DNA from 3 places in the uncultured Pseudomonas sp. genome. Region 1 is predicted to be linked to each of the others. Evidence: riboswitches for the same ligand, from Rfam matches in the RefSeq annotation. Region 1 holds a riboswitch; each other region holds the start of a gene.
The links. A riboswitch is a leader RNA that binds a small molecule or an ion and turns the genes downstream of it on or off. The one in region 1 is predicted to bind cobalamin.

Region 1 (5,431 bases):
GCAGGGCGTGTTTGGGTGCCCAGGCCAATGCCGGGCATTACGCGATTGCTGAGCTACAGCGCAGAAAGCCAGGATGCTGGTTGCTAACGCAGAACATCGATGGCTACCACCGCGCAGCCGGTAGCCCGATGGAGCGGCTGATCGAGATTCACGGCGAGCTGGCTCCGTTGTATTGCCAGTCCTGCGGGGCGGTCGATGCGGAGCTGGCCGCGCACTTGCAGCGGCCATTGCCACCCAAATGCCGGCAATGCGCCGGGGTGCTGCGCCCGCCCGTGGTGCTGTTTGAAGAAATGCTCCCGGAGCAGGCCATCGATACGCTTTACGCCGAGCTAGGCAAAGGTTTTGATGTGGTCATCAGTATCGGCACCAGCGCCAGCTTTCCCTATATCGTCGAACCGCTGCTGCGCACGCGGCAAGCCGGTGGCTTTACGGTTGATGTCAACCCACAGCGTACCGAGCTGAGCGACAGGGTGGATGTACATTTGCCGGGGCGTGCCTTAGATGTTTTGCCGGAACTACTGAGTCACATTTAGAGCCATAGAATTTGCAAATGCATGTCATAGAGGGCATAGTCGCGCCCTTGTGAAATTCACCGACACGGTCGTGCCCATGCTCCAACGCCTCGCACCCCTCGTGCCTATCGCACTTTCCCTGGTTTTGGCCGCCTGCGCCAACCATGCTCCGCAACCGCAGCTGAGCACTCAATCCAGCGTGTTCTCCTCGACAGACCTTGCCGAGTTTGATGAACAAGCCAAAGAAGCCGCCCTTGGCGATTTCACCGAAGAAAAAGCCTACAAACTCCCGCAACTGGCCGATGGCATTCTGTCCCATGGCCTGTCGTTGGTGGGTACGCGCTACCGTTTTGGTGGTGGCTCGGTAAGTTCCGGCTTCGATTGCAGCGGTTTTATCGGTTACCTGTTTAAGGAAGAAGCGGGGCTCAAATTGCCACGCTCGACCCGTGAAATGATCAATATCGATGCACCGTTGGTGGATCGTGGTGACCTCAAGCCAGGCGATTTGCTGTTCTTCAGCACCAATGGTGGCGGCCGCGTCAGCCATGCCGGCATCTACATGGGTGATGATCAGTTCATCCATTCTTCCAGCAGCCGCAGTGGCGGTGTGCGGGTTGATAGCCTGGATGATCGCTATTGGAAGCGCACCTTTATCGAGGCCAAACGTGCCCTGGCGTTGGCGCCAACCGACTCGGTTGTACGTCACCCTTGAGCCCTGCGCGCAGCGGTCGAAATTTCTAGGCCGCTGTAGGCAAGGTGCCAAGTAGGCGCATAGTGATAGATATCAACAACCTGCCAAGCAAAGCTAAAGCTTGCGCTAGAATGGGCAAGCCGGCAGAGTAGGGCGCATCCCGGCTCAGGATCGCCTTGTCCATGACCGCTCTCTCCCGTATCAGTTTGCTTGTACTGGCCGCGCTGCTTAGCGCCTGCGCCAGCCAAGCCCCGGCACCAAGCCCGCAATCCACTGTTTATCAGCCCATCAGTGGCATTAACGGCAATGCTGATGATGTGCTGTTTCGTGCGTTGGGATTGGTGGGCACACCCTATCGTTATGGCGGTAACACCCCTGAAGGCGGCTTCGACTGCAGTGGCCTGATTGGCTTTGTTTATCGTGATGCGGCGGGCATCAAGCTGCCGCGCTCAACCCGTGAGCTGATCCGCATGCGCGGCCCGGGCGTTGGTCGCGATGCCCTGCAAAGCGGCGATCTGCTGTTCTTTGCCACCAATGGCGGCAGCCAGGTCAGTCATGCGGGCATTTACGTCGGCAACGGGCGTTTCGTGCATGCGCCTTCCAGCGGCGGAACCGTGCGCCTGGACAGCCTGAGCAATACTTATTGGCAGCGCACTTACTTGAATGCCAAGCGCGTATTCACCGCGGAGCTGGCGGGTAACCCCTAGCGCCCAGCGCTGGGTATTTGTAGAGGGGCTTGTATGACCACGCAAACACTCAATCTCGATGCCAGTCTGTATCAGTACCTGCTCGACGTCTCGTTGCGTGAAACGCCATTGCTCAAGCGTCTGCGCGAAGAAACCGCGCAGCTGAGTAACTCGCGTTGGCAGATTGCCCCTGAGCAGGGCCAGTTTATGGCCTTGCTGGTGCAGTTGATGGGCGCGCGGCGGATTGTCGAAGTTGGCACCTTTACCGGTTACAGCGCCATCTGCATGGCCCAGGCCATGCCGGCCGATGGTCAGTTGATTTGTTGCGACATTCCCGGCGACTACAACGCCACCGCCGAGCGTTACTGGCGTGAGGCGGGGTTGAGTGGGCGTATCGAGCAGCGCCTGGCCCCGGCGCTGCAAACCCTGGCCGCGCTTGAAAGTGAAGGGCTGGCCGGGGGGGTTGATCTGCTGTTTATCGATGCCGATAAAGCCAACTATCCCGCCTACTTGGAATCGGCCTTGCGCCTGGTGCGCCAGGGCGGACTGATTCTGTTCGATAACACCCTGTGGAGTGGCCGGGTACTTGAAAAAGCCCCCGAGAGCGCCGACACCCAGGCGATTCAGGCGCTCAACCTGGCGCTGCGTGATGACCCGCGCATCGACCTGTCCCTGTTGCCGCTCGGCGATGGCTTGAGCCTGTGCCGTAAGCGCTGAACCGGCGCTGCCTGTATGCCCGAACCGATCCGCCTGCCTGAGCAACCGGATAGCTGCGAACTCTGCGCCCGTGCAGCGCCGCTGACCCGCCATCACCTGATCCCCAAGGCGCTGCATAACAAGGTCTACGTACAAAAGCGCTTCGGCAAAAGTCAGCGCATCAGCGCCACGCTCTGGGTTTGTCGTGCCTGTCACAACCAGATCCATCGGCTGTTCAGCGAAAAACAGCTGGCGCTGACCTACAACAATCGCGACAGCCTGTTGAGTGATGAGCGCTTGCGTACCTTCGTCGAGTGGCTGGCGAGCAAGCCGGCGGGTTTTATGCCCAAGCATTGAGCCTGACCCAATGCACATCTTGTGATGCACCCACGGCGCATTCGTTTGACGCTTAAAGGCTAACTCTCTACCCTTCGCGCCTTGTAACAGGTGCCCCCGACGCTATGCGTGTGCGGGGTGAAACAGGGAAGTCGGTGCGTTGTGCGTTCTACGCCAGCCATTCCGACGCTGCCCCCGCAACGGTAAGTGAGTCAACAATCGCATTCCGCCACTGTGCTTAGCGGCATGGGAAGGCGCGATTGGGGAACCTAGCGGTTCCACTCACAAGCCCGGAGACCGGCCTGTTGCAGTCCACGGCATCGCGGAGGGCGTTGTCTGGCGTGTGGCTTGCGTTGTGCGTGAGCCCGCGCTTGGTTTATCTCCGCCTGCTTTTTACAGCCAGACCGCCTTGTGGCGGTGGAGCAGCGCGATGACTTACCCCCTCGTTTGCCTGCCGTTTACCCACCGGACGCCGCCTGGCTGCCCGTTTTTTAGTGAGTGTGAGTGATGACTGAATCGATAGAGCGTGACGCCCGGCACCAAGCGCGCATGGCCCGCAAAAAAGCCCTGATCGATGAGAAGATTGCCCAGGCTCAGGATGAATACGGCCTGCTGCTGGTGCACAGCGGCAATGGCAAAGGCAAGAGCAGCAGCGCCTTTGGCATGGTCGCCCGCGCGCTGGGCCACGGCATCAAGGTCGGCGTGGTGCAATTTATCAAGGGTGCGGCCAGCACCGGCGAGGAGGCGTTCTTTCGGCGTTTTCCCGATGAAGTCAGCTACCACGTGATGGGTGAAGGTTTTACCTGGGAAACCCAGGATCGCCAGCGCGACATCGACAAGGCCCGCGAAGCCTGGGCGGTGGCGGCGCAGTTGCTCAGTGACCCGGCCATCGGCCTGGTGGTGCTCGATGAACTGAATATTGCCCTGAAATACGGCTACCTGGAGCTTGATGCGGTGCTTGCCGATATCGAAGCGCGACCGCTCCTCCAGCACGTGGTGGTAACGGGGCGTGGCGCGCTGCCAGGGATGATCGAAGCGGCGGATACCGTGACCGAGATGAGCCTGGTCAAACATGCGTTCAAAGCCGGGGTTAAGGCACAGAAGGGAGTCGAATTCTAATGAGCGACTCTGCTGCCCGCTCATGCCCCGCGTTGTTAATCGCCGCCCCAGCCTCCGGTCAGGGTAAAACCACCGTGACGGCGGCCTTGGCGCGTTTGCACAGCCGCCAGGGCAAGCGTGTGCGGGTGTTTAAATGCGGCCCGGACTTTCTCGATCCGATGATCCTCGCCCGCGCCAGCGGCGCACCGGTGTATCAACTCGACCTGTGGATGGTCGGTGCCGCCGAGAGCCGCCGCTTACTCTGGCAGGCGGCCGCTGAAGCTGATTTGATTCTGATCGAAGGGGTGATGGGCCTGTTCGATGGCACCCCCTCGGCGGCCGATTTGGCCCGGCACTTCGGCGTGCCGGTGCTGGCGGTGATCGACGGCTCGGCCATGGCGCAGACTTTTGGGGCGATGGCCCATGGCCTGGCGACCTTCCAGCCCGATCTGCCGTTCTCCGGTGTGCTTGGCAACCGGGTTGGCAGTGCGCGGCATGGCGAGATTCTGCGCGATGCCTTGCCGGCCTCGATCCGCTGGTATGGCGCACTGCCACGCAGCGCCGAAGTTGGTTTGCCCAGTCGGCATCTGGGCCTGGTGCAGGCGGGGGAGTTGGCCGACCTAGATGCGCGCCTGGATGCCGCCGCCGATGCCTTGGCCGCCAGCGCCGACACCGAGTTGCCGCCACCCGTCAGCTTCGCCGCGCCAGAACAGGCAAGGCCAGCGCCGCTGCTCAAGGGCGTACGGATTGGGGTGGCACGTGACAGTGCCTTTGCCTTTCTGTACCAGGCCAATCTCGACCTGCTGGGTGAGTTGGGGGCTGAGCTTAAGTTCTTCTCGCCGCTGACGGATGCGCAGCTGCCCGAGGTCGACAGCCTCTATCTGCCCGGCGGTTACCCGGAACTGCACCTGCAGCGGCTTGAGGCCAATCAGGCTATGGCACGGGCGATTCGCGCACACCACGGGGCCGGCAAGCCGATCCATGCCGAGTGCGGCGGCATGCTCTATCTGCTCGACAAGCTGACCGACAAACAGGGCGCGAGCGGGCAGATGCTCGGCTTGTTAAGCGGTGAGGCGACGCTGCAACCACGCATGACCGCCATGGCCTTGCAGCAAACCGAGCTGCCGGAAGGCCTGTTGCGCGGCCACAGTTTCCACTACTCGGCGTTGACCAGCGAACTGCAGCCGCTGACCCGTGGTGAGTGCCCGAACTATAAACGCACCGCCGAGGCAGTCTATCGCCAGGGCCGGTTGACGGCCTCCTATATCCACTTCTATCTGCCGTCCGACCCGGCTGCAGCGGCGGCGTTGTTTAACCCCGGAGCGCCAGCATGAGCGAGCACGCCTTCAGCCCGGAGGAACGCGCGGCGGTCTACCGCGCCATCGCCGAGCGTCGCGATATGCGCCATTTCA
Region 2 (5,431 bases), 1.9 Mb from region 1:
CAACTCGGCACTGTGGCCCTGCAACACTGCTTCCGGCACCAGTGAGCCGGCGTAGAGAATCACCGGGCAGATGCGCAACAGGCGCTGACCCTTAACGGTGATCAGCTCGGGGTCGCCGGGGCCGGCGCCGATAAAGTAAACAGTCATGCAATATCCTTGGCTGAGATCGACGCCAGGGCACAGGTGGCGCTGGCGTTGCGGGTTTTACTGCCGAGTAGCTGAGCAACCTGGCCGCCCAAGCGCTCGGCCAATGCCAGGGCGCAGGGTTCGGCCACGGCCGGGCTGCCGGTGGCGGCCAGGGTTAGCGCGCAAGCTTGAACGAGATGTTGATAGGGCAACAGTTCTTCAGGACTGAAGCAGGTCAGCGTCAGGCCGAAGTGCTCAGCCAACGCCAGCAGTCCAGGTTCATCGCGTTTGTGCGCGATGCTCGCCAGCCCCGCGAGGTTATCCACAGTCAGACCCTGCGCCTGCAGGCTGTCGATCAGCAGTGTGGATAAGTCTTCCAGGTTACAGCCGCGGCGGCAGCCTAACCCGGCGACCACCTGAATCACGGCGGTATTGGCAGAGCTGGGAATCATCAAGGTTGCTCGCTGTGTGCGGCGGCGTAGCTCACCATGGCGGCTGGCCACGGTCAACCGCGATTGACCCACCGCCCTGGTCTGCGTAGCCTTGCTGCGTTCGAGGTTCTTCGTGGGCGCGCCCACGGAGCTAAGAGGGAACAAGGTTAATGCCTTGGCTGCCCCCGCAACTGTGAACGGTCCAAAGCCCTTCAATACACCACTGCCGTAAGGCGGGAAGGTTGAAGGGTCGCGTAATAACCTGCTTACGATCTGCTGCGCGTCGGCCCTGCTGCGTTAAAAACAGGCTCGGACTGCTCATTTACAGCTCGTAAACTCCGCGTCCTCGCATGCTTTTGCCTTGCATGGCTCTAGCTCGCGAGATCGGAAACAGGTTCTAAGGCGCAGACCGTGAGCCAGGAGACCTGCCTCGTCACGTTTTCGACAACCGGGCGGGGTGATCCGGTGGTGTTGGCTGACGCCTGCGTGGCTGTCATGTCTGTGCCGCCTGCCTGCTCGTCTTTCTATTCGATGCTATGCAGGGCCACCCATGAAAACGCTCGCCAAACTTCCCGTCACCATCGTCACCGGCTTCCTCGGCGCCGGTAAAACCACCCTGTTGCGACACATGCTCGGCCACGCCGACGGTCGTCGTATCGCGGTGATCGTCAACGAGTTTGGCGAGCTGGGCATCGACGGCGAAATCCTCAAACAGTGCTCCATCGGTTGCAGTGAAGAAGAAGCCAATGGCCGCGTCTTCGAGTTGGCCAACGGCTGCCTGTGCTGCACCGTGCAGGAAGAGTTCTTCCCGGTGATGCGCGAGTTGGTCGCACGCCGTGGCGACCTCGACCATATCCTTATCGAAACCTCCGGCTTGGCTCTACCCAAGCCGTTGGTACAAGCCTTCAACTGGCCGGAAATCCGCAACGCCTGCACCGTCGATGCGGTGATCACCGTGGTCGACAGCCCCGCCGTGGCCGCCGGTACTTTCGCTGCCTTCCCCGATCAGGTTGATGCGCAGCGCAAGCTCGACCCGAATCTCGACCACGAATCGCCGCTGCACGAGCTGTTCGCCGACCAACTGGCCAGCGCCGACTTGGTGATTCTCAACAAGGCTGACCTGCTCGACGCTGCCGCCCTGGCAGCAGTGCGTGCGGAAGTTGCCGAAGAGCTGCCGCCAGCGGTGAAAATCATCGAAGCCCATGGTGGAGAACTGCCGCTGGACGTGCTGCTGGGTCTGAACTGTGAGACTGAGCTGCACATCGACGCGCGTAAAACCCACCATGACCTGGAAGGCCATGAAGACCACGATCACGACGAGTTCGACTCTTTCCAGGTGGAACTGCCGGAGGCCGAGGAAGCACGCTTGCTGGGTGCCTTGAAGAATGCAGTGGCCAAGCACGGCATCTTGCGTATCAAGGGTTTTGCGGCGATTCCCGGCAAGCCGATGCGCTTGTTGCTGCAAGGCGTGGGTCAGCGTTTCGATAAACACTTCGACCGCGCCTGGCAGGCTGATGAAGCGCGGGTCAGCCGTTTGATCGTGATCGGTCAGCAGCTTGATCAGGCGGCTATTGCAGCCGAACTACAAGCGGCATTGGCCTGAGCCGAGTGTGGGAGGGCTTTAGCCGCGACTAGGCCCGATACGGCTCGCGGCTAAAGCGGAATACCGCCCAGCCCCTCCCACAGGTACATTCCCCATGCATCTAATACGCACCCAAGCCGGCAGCCAAGTGCCGCTCGACAGCATTGCCGACCTCGGCCAAACCCCGGCTGAGCTGGTGATTCTCTGTACCGGCGATTCGCAGTTGTCGTTGCTGGCTGAGGTGGCGCGGCAGTTGCCGGCGGATTACCCCAGCCTGCGTCTGGCCAGCCCGGCGCAGCTGAGCAATCACGCCTCGGTGGACCTCTACGTCGAGCAGGTGCTGCAGCACGCCAAGGTCATCCTGATTGCCGTGCACGGTGGCGTCAGTTACTGGCGTTACGGTATCGAGCGTTTGGTTGAGTTGGCCGAGCGCGGTGCGCGGGTGATCATGGTGCCCGGCTGCGACAACCCCGACCCTGAGCTGATGGGCCTGAGCAATGTGCCGCTGGCGGACGCTGAGCGGCTGTGGCAGTTCCTCCGTCAGGGCGGGGCGGTTAATGCGCAGCAGCTGTTTAACTGCATCGCCAGCCACTGGTTGCAGCGTGACTATGCCTGGGGCGATCCGCAGCCGTTGCCGCGTGTCGGCCTGTATCACCCGCAGCAGGTCACGGCGTGTTTGGTCGATTGGCAAACCCACTGGCAGGCCGGCGCGCCCGTGGTGGCGCTGCTGTTCTACCGTACCCAAGTGCAGGCGGCGAACACCGGCTTTATCGATGTGTTCTGCCAGCGGATGCAGGCCCAAGGGTTGAATCCGCTACCGATTGCCGTCGCCAGCCTTAAGGAAGCGGCTTGTTTGGCCCAGGTCGAAACCTGGCTGGACGAGACCGACACGGCGCTGATCATCAACACCACCGCGTTCGCCTTATCCAACCCAGAAGCGCCGAGTGCGCGGCCTTTCCTCCGCGATATCCCGGTGCTGCAAGCCATCTGCGCGCTGGATAACCATGCGCAGTGGCAAGCCAGCGCTCAAGGTTTGGGCTCGCGCGACTTGGCCATGCATGTTGTGCTGCCCGAGCTGGATGGCCGGCTGATTACCCAGCCCATCAGCTTTAAAGGCATGGCCTGGCACAGCGAGCGCAGCCAGAGCGATGTGGTGTGTTACCAGCCGCATTTACCGGGGATGGATTTCGTCGCTGAGCTGGCGCGCAACTGGATCGCTCTGGCTGACAAGGACAACGCCGATAAGCGCATTGCCTTGGTGCTGGCCAACTACCCGACCCGCGACGGGCGCATCGGCAACGGCGTCGGCCTGGACACCCCGGCGGCAGCGCTGAATATTCTCCGTGCCCTCGAACAGCAGGGCTATCCAGTGGCAGGGCTGCCCGATAGCGGTACGGCGTTGATCCACCAACTGCTCGGCGGCGTCACCAACGATCTGGATAGCCTCGACCTGCGGCCCTGCGCGCAAAGCCTGGCGCTGGACGATTATCTGGCGTTTTTCCACAGCCTGCCGGCGGCCAACCAGCAGGCGGTGCGTGAACGCTGGGGCGAACCGCAAAGTGATCCGATGTTCCGCAGCGGGCGGCTGATGATTGCCGGCCTGCGCTTCGGTCTGACCTTTGTCGGCATCCAGCCGGCGCGCGGTTATCAAGTAGATGCCAGCGCGGTCTATCACGATCCCGATCTGGTGCCGCCGCACGGTTACCTGGCGTTTTACTGCTGGTTGCGCAAAACCTTTGCTGCCGATGCCGTGATCCACGTCGGCAAGCACGGCAACCTGGAATGGCTGCCGGGCAAGAGCGTCGGTTTATCCGAGCAATGCTGGCCAAGCGCAATTCTTGGCCCGCTGCCGAATATCTACCCCTTTATCGTCAACGATCCGGGCGAAGGCGCGCAGGCCAAGCGGCGCACCCAGGCGGTGATTATCGACCACCTGATGCCGCCGCTCACCCGCGCCGAAAGCTACGGCCCGCTGCGTGATCTGGAGCGCCTGGCCGACGAATATTACGAGGCCAGCCAGCTCGACCTGCGTCGCGCCGCCGAACTGCGTGGCGAAATTCTGCTTAAGGTGCGCGAGGCCAGCCTGGATCGGGAACTGGGCCTGCAACTCAACGAAGACCCCAACAGCTGGCTGCCGCAGCTCGACGCCTATTTGTGTGACTTGAAGGAATCACAGATCCGCGACGGCCTGCACGTATTCGGTGAGTCGCCTGCCGGCACCTTGCGCCGCGACACCCTGCTGGCGTTGCTGCGCATTCCCCGTGGCGACGGCCAGGGCGGCAACGCCAGTTTGCTGCGTGCGCTGGCGGGCGATCTGCAATTGGCCTTCGATCCGCTCGACTGCGATATGGCTGCACCTTGGCAAGGGCCGCGCCCGGCCGTATTACAGAGCGTCACGGACGAGTCGTGGCGCAGTGCTGGCGATACCCGCGAGCGTTTGGAGTTGCTGGCTTTACAGCTGATCGATACAGCGGATTACCAAGCCGTGGGTGCGCACAGTAGCCAGGTGCTGCAACGCTTGCGTGAGCAAATCGCGCCACTGCTGGATGCCTGCGGGGCGGCAGAAATGCACGGTTTGATATCGGCCCTGGACGGGCGCTTTGTCCCGGCCGGGCCGAGTGGCGCGCTCAGTCGCGGGCGGCTGGATGTGCTGCCCACCGGGCGTAACTTCTACAGCGTCGATGTGCGCAACTTACCGACGCCGACCGCCTGGCGCATCGGCGTGCAGGCGGCGGACCGCTTGCTGGAGCGGCATCTGCAGGACCACGGTGACCACCTGCGTCAGCTCGGTCTGTCGATGTGGGGCACCGCGACCATGCGCACCGGCGGTGACGACATGGCTCAAGCCCTGGCCCTGATGGGCGTGCGCCCGGTGTGGCAGGCCGGCAGCCAGCGCGTCGAGCGTTTCGAGGTGCTGCCGTTGACGCAACTCGGCCGCCCTCGAGTGGACGTAACTTTGCGCGTGTCCGGGTTCTTCCGCGATGCCTTCAGCAACCTGATTCGCCTGTTTGATGATGCGGTGCAGGCGCTGGTTGATCTCGACGAGCCGGAGGAGATGAACCCGCTGTCGGCGCGGGTTTGGCGTGAATCCCTGACCCTGCAAGACAGCGGCCTGGACGAAGCCGAGGCGCGCAAGCAAGCCGGTTGGCGGGTGTTCGGCTCCAAGCCGGGGGCTTATGGCGCGGGCGTGCAGAACGCTATCGACGAACGCCTGTGGCAAACCCGAGAAGACCTGGCTGAGGTCTACCTGAACTGGGGCGGTTATGCCTACGGCAAACACAGCGAAGGCACC
Region 3 (5,431 bases), 1.2 Mb from region 1:
AGGAATGTTCGGCGGCAGCACACGGTCGAGAATGCCATCGCGGCGCATGTAAGCGTGGGCCAGCACGTAGTCGCCAATGGTCTGCGATTGGCGCAGCCCGCCGCAGTGGCCAATCATCAGCCAGCAATGCGGGCGCAGCACGGCCAGGTGATCCGTGATGTTCTTGGCGTTGGAGGGGCCGACGCCGATATTGACCAAGGTGATGCCATCACCTTCTTTCTCGCCCTGCAGGTGATAGGCCGGCATCTGGTAACGGTGCCAGATGACGTTTTCGATAATCGCCTGCATCTCGCCTTCGGCCATGCCGCGCTCGATCACCACATTACCGGGCATGACCATGCGTACAAAGCGCGAGTCGCCGACCAACATATCCAGGCCGTGGCGGATGAACTGATCAACATAACGGTGGTAGTTGGTCAGCAGAATCCACGGCTGCACATGCCGCCAGTCGCTGCCGGTGTAATGCACCAGGCGACGCAGGGAGAAATCCACCCGCGCCGCGTCGAACAATGCCAACGGCAACGGGTCGGTGTTTTCCCAGTCGTACAGGCCATCGGCCGTGCCGTCAGTGGCTGCGGACAAATCGGTGCTGGGGAACACCCGCGCCAGCTCCGCAGCCGTCACCCCGGAGCCGGCCAGCTCATCGCCCTGCTCGACGACATAGGGGTAAGGAATACTCTGCTGGCTGATGCCCACCTCCACGCGCACGGTGAAGTCGCTCATCAGCGGACGCAGCTGCTCCAGCAGGTACTTACGAAAGGCCGCCGGGTGGGTGACGGTGACACTGTAGGTGCCCGGCACCTGCACCTTGGCATAGGCGCGCGCGCTGGTGGGGGTTTCACCATGGCCCTGGTAGGTCAGACGCAACTCGGGGTAGCGAAACTGACTGTGTTGCGCCGCATCGGGTTTGATGCGCTCTTTCAAGTAGCGCTTGAGCGCCGCACTTAAGCCGCTGGTTGCTTGCAGATGCAATGCGGCCAGACGATCGACCGCCTCTTCAGCGCTATTGGCGACAACAAAATCATCAGAACACGTATTCACAAGACACCTTCCTGGCTGATCCAATGGTTCTATCTTGCCCTGCCCCGTCGCGGATGCGATAGCGCGCGTTGCATTTACCGGCTACTTGAGTAGCGCTTGCAGATCCTCAGGCAACGGCTGCGGACTCAACGGGCTCACGCGACGCGTACCGGGGTTACCCAGCGGGTAAATACCCACCAGCGAACCCAGACTGCCAGGTATACGTAACAGTTGTGCGCCACACTCGGCCCAATCGCGTTGCCGCCAGGCCCACGCCAGTATCCATAGGTGGCTGCGCAGGTGCTCGCTGAAGTAACCCTGGCCGAGGATATGGGCACGCTCCAGATGGCGCAGCTCGGCGGCGGGATCATGGCCGCACTGGGCGCGGGCCAGTAGCTGTTCCTGCCAAAAGGCTTGTTTACGGGTCATGGCGTTACTCCTGCAAAGGTTCGGCATCAGCTTGCAGGCGCGGGGCGGCCCCCAGGTCAAGCCTGAGCAGGCAACAGATGAATGGCTGTTGAGCCGCCAAACGCTATGCCTGGATGCGCCGATGCCGGGCGATAGCCGTTAGCCAAGCTATGCAGCGCGATCGTTTCAGCGACCCGTACGGCTCGCTGAAACGATCGCGGCCAATGATTAGGCCGGCTGGTGCAGTCGTGCGTTGAACAGCGGCCCACGGCTGTAGCTTGAGAGCGCTTTGGCCGCAGCCAATACACCCAGATCGACCAGCGGCTCGAGCAGAATCACGCTCATATACGCCAGGCCAAAGCTGCCCACAGCCACCAGGTTCTCACCGGAGAAGCCGTTGCCGTAGATCGCCCAGAAGGCAACCCAGGCGACGATGCCGCCCTGATAGGCCGTCGACAACGCCAGCGCCTGCTTGTAGGAAAGCTCCACATAGGCAGTACCCGGCGCAATGATGCGCTTGGCCAGCAGATGAATACCCCACAACGGCAGCAGCAAGGTGGTCACGTTCATGCCGTACTGCGGCAGGTCGAACTGGGCGAACAGCAACCCCTGCAGCAGCAGGCCAACGGCTAAGCCGACAGCTGTTGCGCCGGCACCGAACAGCAGCAGCAGGGTTGAGCCAAGGATCAGGTGTACTTCGGAGACGCCAACCGCTTGATGCGGAAAGACCTCGAAGAAGCAGAACACCAACGCGGTGGTCAGCAGGCTACGCAAAGTCAGGGCGGCGACGCTGCCGTTGCTGCGTACGCTATCGAGGGCAAGCTTGACTGTGAGGCCAAAGGCACCTGCGCCGGTTGCATAGCTGAGAAAGAGTTTGGTGCCAGTGACGACTTCGGGTTCGATGTGCATAGAGGTTCCTGTACCGCGCCCACCGCGCGATGATCTGGATTGAGGGTGTGGGCATAAGCGCCCGGCTTCGATGGCAGGTCTCCTGGCTCACGGCTTAACACTTCGCCCGCCTTCCCGACCTTGCGGCCAGTGGCGTAGGGGCATCGCTCACCGTTTACAGTTGCGGGGGCAGCCATGGCTTCGGTACGTGTTGCAGTACCCACCATGTTCCCTTTTCATCCACTCGCGTAACACGCTGTGGAACCATCGGCGGCCACCTTACCCGGCTACACGCAGAAATGACAGAGCCCGGCGCAGAGGGCCGGGCTCAAGTTGAAGTCTCACACTGCGATTCGCGCAAATGCCCTGGCTAGAGAGCTATGTGCCTCACAGCAAATGCGGCGTGCTGCGCGCCAGTAGCGTCTCGACAGCCACGCCACGCGGCAAGGTGCCATAAACCCGCCCCCCTTGACCGCCCAGACGGCTGACGATGAAGGCGTCAGACACGCTGGCATTGCCGGCTTCCAGCAGCAGTTTGGCCTGTAACGCCAGGGCCACGTCCTCGGTGAGCTGGCGGGCGCGGTACTGGATGTCCGCGGTGTCGCGGAAATCCGCTTGGAGCTTGGCGATATGCGCACGCAGGCGCGCATCACCATGGCCGTCGCCCAGTTCGGTAAACAGCGCATCGAGCACGCCCGGCTCCTTCGACAACGCACGCAGCACGTCCAGGCACTGCACGTTGCCCGAACCCTCCCAGGTGGAGTTGACCGGCGCTTCGCGGTACAGCCTTGGCAGGATGCTGTCCTCGACATAACCAGCGCCGCCCATGCACTCGGCGGCTTCGTTGATCATGGCCGGCGCACGTTTGCAGATCCAGTACTTGCCTACGGCAGTGACCAGCCGCGCAAACTTGCCTTCCTGCTCATCCTGCGGGTTATCCAAGGCCTTACCCATGCGCAGGGTCAAGGCCAGCGCGGCTTCGCTTTCCAGGGCCAAATCGGCCAGCACGTTTTGCATCAACGGCTGCTCGCTGAGCACCCGCCCACCTACTTGGCGATGGGCACAGTGGTGCGCGGCCTGAGTCAGGGCCTGACGCATCAAGGCACTGGAACCGATCATGCAATCGAAGCGGGTCAACGCGACCATCTCGATAATGGTCGGCACGCCACGGCCCTCCTCGCCCACCATCCAGGCCAGCGCGCCGCGAAACTCCACTTCACTGGAGGCGTTCGACCAGTTGCCCAGCTTGTTTTTCAGGCGCTGGATATACAACTCATTGCGCGTGCCGTCCGGGCGGTGACGCGGCAACAGGAAACAGGTCAACCCCTTGCTGGTATGGGCCAGGGTGAGAAAGGCATCGCACATCGGCGCCGAGCAGAACCACTTGTGGCCGACTAACTCATAGGCCTGACCAGGCCCACCGAGGCCGACCGGATAGGCGCGTGTGGTGTTGGCACGGACATCGGTGCCGCCCTGTTTCTCGGTCATGGCCATGCCGATGGTCGCCCCGGTTTTCTGCTCAATCGGCAGGTTGCGCGGGTCGTACTGGGTCGAGAGAATTTTCGGCAGCCACTTCTCGGCCAGATCGCCCTGCAACTTGAGCGCCGGCACGCTGGCGAAGGTCATGGTCAGCGGGCAACCGCTGCCGGCTTCGGCTTGCGTGTGCAGGTAGTTCATCGCGGCGCGCGCCACTTGCGCACCCGCCTGTTGCTCAGCCCAGGGCATGGACGGCAGCCCGTGCTCAATAGCGGTGCTCATCAGCTGGTGGTAGGCCGGGTGAAACTCCACCAGATCGACGCGATTGCCATAACGATCGTGACTTTTGAACACCGGCTTATTCTCATTGGCGAGAAAGCCGGCGGCCATCAGCTCACCACCGGCCAGCGCGCCATATACGTCCAGGCGCTGCTCGGCCCAGCCGCCGCCAAAACGCTGAGTCCACTCCTGCAGCGGCAGGTCGACGCGGTACAGGTTGGCACCGTCCAGCGACGGCACCTGGTTGAACACCTCATGGGTTTCGGCATGTTGGCTGGCATTCATGACTGCGGCTCCTCTTCGTGCAATGGGGCGCCCACGGCGCGTAGACAAAAGGTGACAAGACCCTGGCTGACTTCAGCCAAGCTGAGTGCCGGATAACCGGCTTCACGGGCCGCACGCGCCGGCGGCGATAACGGGCCGACCAGGGCTTCGGCAATCGCCCCGACCAGACAGGCTGCAGCCAGGTTGACCTGCTGCACGCGGAATACGCCAAGGGCAGCGCCCTCGTGCAGCAATTCGGCAAATAGTTCGGCATAGGCTTCGCGATAGAACAGGCGCTGTTCGTCGACTTCGCTATCAACCGGTTCGGCGATCAAGGCAAAGGCCAGCTGACGGCTGTCCCAGGCCCGCGCAGCAAAGCGCTGAAGCCCGGCAGTCAGGCGCTGTACCGGGTCGCCAGGGCCACGCACAATGGCCGCCAGAGCGTCGATTTCATGCTGACTGGCCACGGCAAACACCTCGGCTGCCAGCTCGCCCTTATTGCGCACATGGCGGTACAGGCTGCCGGTGGCGATGCCGACATCCTCGGCCAGGGCCTGCATGGTCAACGCGACGAAACCACCCTCGGCGACCCGCGCCAGCGCGGCACTGATGATGCGCTCACGCAGCGCCTGGTCGCGGTCGATACGCAGTGCAGTGGGGCGATAGGCCATGGTCTGAATCCCGATTCACAATCACTTGATTGAATCAGGATTCAGAGTTTGGCTAAAGGGTGATTCCGGGCACAACAGCAGGCATATCCGCCAGCCACTGGCGCATACAACTTACCGCGCTAGAGTTCGCGACAGAGCACCCAGTCATGCAGCAGGCTGCGCAGCTGCTCAAACTTCACCGGTTTGGCCAGGTAATCACTCATCCCGGCAGCCAGGCAGCGCTCACGGTCACCGCTATGGCTGTGGGCGGTTATCGCCAGCACCGGCAGCAGCTGACAGCCTGGCAGGTTGCGCAGCGCGCGGCAGGTGGCAAAACCGTCCATCACCGGCATTTGGCAATCCAGCAGTACCGCGTCAATGGTCTCGCTCCGCAGCACGTCCAGGGCTTCGGCACCGTTGTCGGCGGTACGCACCTGATACCCCAG

Region 2: another riboswitch for cobalamin. It lies ahead of cobW (cobalamin biosynthesis protein CobW); the one in region 1 lies ahead of cobO (cob(I)yrinic acid a,c-diamide adenosyltransferase).
Region 3: another riboswitch for cobalamin. It lies ahead of Q0V31_RS09335 (energy-coupling factor ABC transporter permease); the one in region 1 lies ahead of cobO (cob(I)yrinic acid a,c-diamide adenosyltransferase).

What each region holds. Positions count from the first base shown of each region.
Region 1 covers NZ_OX044366.1:3,204,604-3,210,034, forward strand. The annotation lists gene Q0V31_RS15125 (NAD-dependent deacylase) at 1-533, shown strand, start outside; gene Q0V31_RS15130 (NlpC/P60 family protein) at 610-1,224, shown strand; gene Q0V31_RS15135 (C40 family peptidase) at 1,386-1,910, shown strand; gene Q0V31_RS15140 (O-methyltransferase) at 1,944-2,606, shown strand; gene Q0V31_RS15145 (hypothetical protein) at 2,622-2,942, shown strand; cobalamin riboswitch at 3,014-3,242, shown strand; gene cobO (cob(I)yrinic acid a,c-diamide adenosyltransferase) at 3,429-4,040, shown strand; gene Q0V31_RS15155 (cobyrinate a,c-diamide synthase) at 4,040-5,353, shown strand; gene bluB (5,6-dimethylbenzimidazole synthase) at 5,350-5,431, shown strand, end outside.
Region 2 covers NZ_OX044366.1:1,259,249-1,264,679, forward strand. The annotation lists gene cobM (precorrin-4 C(11)-methyltransferase) at 1-147, opposite strand, end outside; gene Q0V31_RS06060 (cobalamin biosynthesis protein) at 144-578, opposite strand; cobalamin riboswitch at 665-1,005, shown strand; gene cobW (cobalamin biosynthesis protein CobW) at 1,108-2,160, shown strand; gene cobN (cobaltochelatase subunit CobN) at 2,255-5,431, shown strand, end outside.
Region 3 covers NZ_OX044366.1:2,002,202-2,007,632, reverse strand. The annotation lists gene amn (AMP nucleosidase) at 1-1,041, opposite strand, end outside; gene Q0V31_RS09340 (DUF3703 domain-containing protein) at 1,123-1,449, opposite strand; gene Q0V31_RS09335 (energy-coupling factor ABC transporter permease) at 1,657-2,337, opposite strand; cobalamin riboswitch at 2,392-2,600, opposite strand; gene Q0V31_RS09330 (acyl-CoA dehydrogenase family protein) at 2,704-4,356, opposite strand; gene Q0V31_RS09325 (TetR/AcrR family transcriptional regulator) at 4,353-5,006, opposite strand; gene Q0V31_RS09320 (hybrid sensor histidine kinase/response regulator) at 5,126-5,431, opposite strand, start outside.